Regions from separate parts of the Lactobacillus sp. M0396 genome, predicted to be linked through region 2. Evidence: predicted binding sites of a transcription regulator. Region 2 holds the regulator's gene; the other holds the start of a gene.
The links. The regulator Rex, encoded in region 2, represses fermentation and respiration genes when NADH is low (regulators of the CRP and FNR family bind a similar motif). The targets are predictions, from matches to a motif close to TTGTGAANTANTTCACAA.
Positions count from the first base shown of each region.

Region 1 (2,415 bases), on a different contig from region 2:
GTAATCAGAAACTAATTTGACAGTATTGATGCTTTCCAGTTTGGCTAGAGAAGCTTTTTTGGTAATATCCTTTCCTTCGTCATAATCTTTTGCCAAGTCCCACAACATTAATCTAAGGGCATGAATGCGCGCACCCATGTCAGCAATTTCAAAAATGATTGATTGCCGTTTGCATAGTGGCTTACCAAAAGTTACACGATCTTTAGAATAAGCAATGGACATTTCTAACATCCGTTGAGCCATTCCTAAGTTGGAGTCAGCAATATGCGCACGAGAAAGTGAAAGTGAAGAAATAGCTACTTTCATACCCTCTCCTCTCTTGCCAAGCATGTACTTATCAGGTACTCTCATATTAGTGAATTTTAAATCGGCATGTCCGGCACCACGACAACCCATCATTAAAGGCATCTCATTAGATTCAAATCCAGGTGTATTTGTTGGTACAAAGAAAGCTGATAATCTTTCATCCCCTTCTTTATCTGGGTCAGTAACTACAATTAAGTAAGTAAAATCTGCAACATCTGCATGAGAAATCAAAGTTTTTTCGCCGTTGATTACCCAGTCATCGCCATCCTTAACAGCTAAAGTATGAAGGTCTGCTCCAGTACCACCGCTCTTTTCGGTTAAAGCAAAGTTGGCATAGATTGATTTGTCTTGAAACTTGTTCATATACTTGTCTTTAAGTTCTTGACTACCAAAATTATCCAATATCCGCCAGTTCATATCTGAAGCATGGTGCAGGTGCATTCGAATTCCACCCTGGGTTCTTGAAAATTCTTCTTGAACTTGCAGGATTTGCTTTTCACTGAGACCCCAGCCGCCGTATTCTTTAGGCAATGCAAAACGATATAAATCATGTTTAATTGCAATTGGGAAAAAGTCTTGCGGAAACTTGCGATTTTCCTCTATATATGGGGTCATCCTGTCAAACTCGTTTTGTGCCAGGTGACGAATTTCTTTTAAGTAGTTTTCAAAGTCTTCTTCAGGCATTGATTCACCCGGTTTAGTTTTGTGCATAATCGGAGTTTCTTCATATGGTGGTAATACATGCAACTTCTTTTGTTCTGTCATAATACAATCTCCTTTTAAACTTTAATAATGCTTTTGAAAGCGTTTTTCTATCAACAGTTGTATTATGTTTTAAAAAGTTTAGATTGTAAAATTGATAACAAAGTCAGAACTATTAATTTTATAAATACCCTTATGGCTATATATATTAAAAAAAGCGGAATTATAAGATTATTAACTGCAATAATTAAAAAGACTCACCAAATTTGGAGAGTAAAATCACAATAAAATCAACACTAATAAACTAATATTAATTTTATCAATATTATTATAAATAATTTTTGTAAGCGTTTTATAAAAAATAGGTATAGCATTTATTTATATAGGTATTGAATATTAAAATAATTTTTGAGGTAATATCATGAATTTAAATCAACTTTACTATTTTCGTGAATTGGCAGATCAAAAACAATACACTAAAGCAGCAGACAGCTTATTTATCAGTCAGCCTACCCTCTCAGTATCAATTAAACAGCTTGAAAAAGAACTCCACTGCCAACTGTTTAAACACAATGGTCATTACGTGCAATTAACTGAATATGGACGTATTTTTTACGATACTGTAACCAAATCTTTAGACTCTTTAGATCGCGGTAAAAAGAAAATTGAACAGCGTATCAGTCAGGACCATGGCAATATACACATTGCTGGTATACCTACTGCAATTGGAACCATCTTGCCTAACTTAACAAAGCAATATCAACAAGAAAGTAATATTTCACCTCATTTTATATACCACGATAACCCTTCATATCAGATTTGTGAAGGTATCAAAAATGGCTGGTATGATATTGGAATTTCTTCATTCGTACCGGAATTTAGTTATTTTACTTACATTCCCCTTTATACTGAAGAAATCATTGCCATTGTTTCAAAGGAAAATGACCTGGCAAAAATAAATGAAATCTCTCCTGAAGAACTACAGGGTGAGTCAATTATTACCTATTCTAAAAAAATTCAAATTGGAAAAGACATCACTAATGCTTTACTGGCCAATGCCTCTGATCTGAATATTACAAATAGACTTCATGACGAGCTGGCAATTGCAGGACAAGTTTTGACCAACGATATCGTTGGTGTAGTAGCAAAAACTATTTATTTGAGTGGTTTCGACATCCACATCATCAAACTGGATTTGCCCAAAAATACTCGTCAGGTTTATTTAGTGTATGATTCAAGTCAAAACTTTTCACCGGAAATAGTTGATTTTATTGACTTTCTTAAAAGTCATAAACCAGATATTCAGAAAATCGTCGATAATATTCCTGTCAAATAAGATTTTAAAAAGGTATAAAACTAATGAATAAAATTTGTCAATTATTGGGAACAAATTACCCTATTGTTCAC
Region 1 covers NZ_JACFQE010000005.1:4,892-7,306, reverse strand. The annotation lists gene H3T43_RS06665 (acyl-CoA dehydrogenase family protein) at 1-1,071, opposite strand, end outside; gene H3T43_RS06660 (LysR family transcriptional regulator) at 1,430-2,344, shown strand; gene H3T43_RS06655 (nitronate monooxygenase) at 2,368-2,415, shown strand, end outside.
Region 1: the regulator Rex is predicted to act here: its motif matches at 1,155-1,172, upstream of H3T43_RS06665 (acyl-CoA dehydrogenase family protein).

Region 2 (2,415 bases):
ACAAAAGAAAGCCGCGTTTTTTCTCCGCCGGAAAGGCTGCCAACCTTTTTAGTCCAAGTTGCTTCAGGAAAATTAAATCCGTTCAAAATACTTTTGATATCGGCCTGGTAGGTGTATCCACCTTGTTGTTCGAAGCTGTATTGCAACTGGTCATATTGTTTTAGCAGGTCCTTTTTTTGCGGATTTGCAGACATTTCTTCTTGTAAATCCCTTATCTTTTTACCCATATTAATTAGGGGAGTAAAAACAGACAGCATTTCATCCCAAATAGTTTTATTTTCATTTAAATCATTTTCTTGAGCAATATAGCCAACATCTATATTTTTATTGATTGTAAAGTCACCATGTGTGGCTTCTTCTTCGCCAGTCATAATTTTAAGCAAAGTCGTTTTACCGACACCATTGGGTCCAATGAGACCTATTCTTGCATTTGAGTCAATTGAAAAATTGACGTTTTTAAATAATGTGTTGGCACCGAATTGTTTTTCTAAATCGTGTCCTTGAGCAATTATCATAATTTTTCACCTAGAAACCATTTTAGCATACGTAGCAAAATTCTTGTGGGAGAGTTTGATTGATAAATATAGGAAATAAATGTAAAAAAGAAGCATTTTTTAATTAAAAGAGTAAAAAAATAAATTTCTATTATCAAACCTGTTACTATTATGCTAAAATTTGATAGATTGTGAAAAAAATGTTTGCAAATGGCGCAAATTTATAGATAAAATAGTAGTGATTGCTGAAAAATTCACAAAACAAAATATATACTTAATCAAGTTGGAGGCTTTTTAAATGGAAAAAATCAAAATACCCACGGCTACGGCTAAAAGATTGCCGCTATATTACCGCTACCTGATAATTTTAAATGAGGCTGGTAAAGAAAAGGTATCCTCAACTGAATTATCTGAGGCTGTTCAAGTAGATAGTGCTTCAATCAGACGTGATTTTTCATACTTTGGTGCATTGGGAAAACGTGGCTATGGTTATGATGTAAAAAGTTTGCTTTCCTTTTTTAAAAAGATTTTAAATCAAGATACTTTAACAAATGTTGCCCTGGTTGGCGTTGGTAATTTAGGCCATGCTTTATTAAACTATAATTTCAAACGCACAAACAATATTCGTATTTCATGTGCTTTTGATATTGATGATAAAATTACAGGCAAGATTCTCAGTGGTGTCCCTGTTTATGACATGAGTGAACTAAAAAAACAGCTTAGTGACCAACAGATTTCTATTGCAATTTTGACTGTTCCTTCCACGACAGCACAAAGGACAGCTGATGATATGGTTGAAGCTGGTATTCGAGGAATTATGAATTTCACGCCAATTCGTTTGTCTGCTCCAAGTGGTATTAGAATTCAGAACGTTGATTTAGCAACGGAATTACAAACTCTAATTTACTTCCTTGACTCAGATAAGAAAAAGTAGGCATAAAAATACGATTAGCACTTTTTTACTCAAAGTGCTAATTTTTTCTTGCATTTTTTATGAAAAGGGGTTATTATCATAAATGTAAGTTAGCACTTGATGAATAAGAGTGCTAATGACACGTAAAATAGATTAATAATTTAATTTTAGGAGGGACAAACGTGTTACAACCAATTGGTGATCGCGTGATCGTTAAAGTTAAAGAAGAAGAAGAGAAAACTGTAGGCGGAATCGTCCTGGCTTCTAATGCTAAACAAAAGCCAACAGAAGGTGAAGTTGTTGCTGTTGGTGAAGGTAGTTATGCCGAAAATGGCAGTAAAATTCCTATGACTGTCAAAAAGGGTGACGTTGTTTTATATGACAAATATTCAGGCACTGATGTCAAATACGATGACGAAAAGTATTTAGTCCTTCATGAAAAAGATATTTTAGCAATTGTTAAGTAATTAAGGAGCGCATAAAAATATGGCAAAAGAAATTAAATTTTCAGAAAAAGCAAGACGTTCCCTGTTAAAGGGCGTTGACAAATTAGCTGATACTGTTAAAGCAACTATTGGTCCTAAGGGCAGAAATGTTGTTTTGGAGCAATCATATGGCAACCCGGACATTACTAATGATGGTGTGACAATTGCAAAGGCAATTGAATTAAAAGACCACTATGAGAATATGGGTGCTAAGTTAGTTGCCGAAGCAGCACAAAAGACTAATGACATAGCTGGTGACGGTACAACTACTGCTGTTGTTTTAACTCAAGCAATTATTCGTGAAGGTATGAAGAACGTGACTGCTGGTGCTAACCCTGTAGGAGTTCGCCGCGGTATTGAAAAAGCTACTAAAGCCGTAGTTAAAGAATTACATAAGATTAGTCATACTGTTTCTTCAAAAGACCAAATTGCTCAAGTAGCTTCAGTATCTTCAGCTTCAAAAGAAGTTGGCGACCTGATCGCTGACGCAATGGAAAAAGTTGGTAATGATGGTGTTATTACT
Region 2 covers NZ_JACFQE010000003.1:269,830-272,244, forward strand. The annotation lists gene H3T43_RS05505 (ABC-F family ATP-binding cassette domain-containing protein) at 1-515, opposite strand, end outside; gene H3T43_RS05510 (redox-sensing transcriptional repressor Rex) at 793-1,428, shown strand; gene groES (co-chaperone GroES) at 1,590-1,874, shown strand; gene groL (chaperonin GroEL) at 1,894-2,415, shown strand, end outside.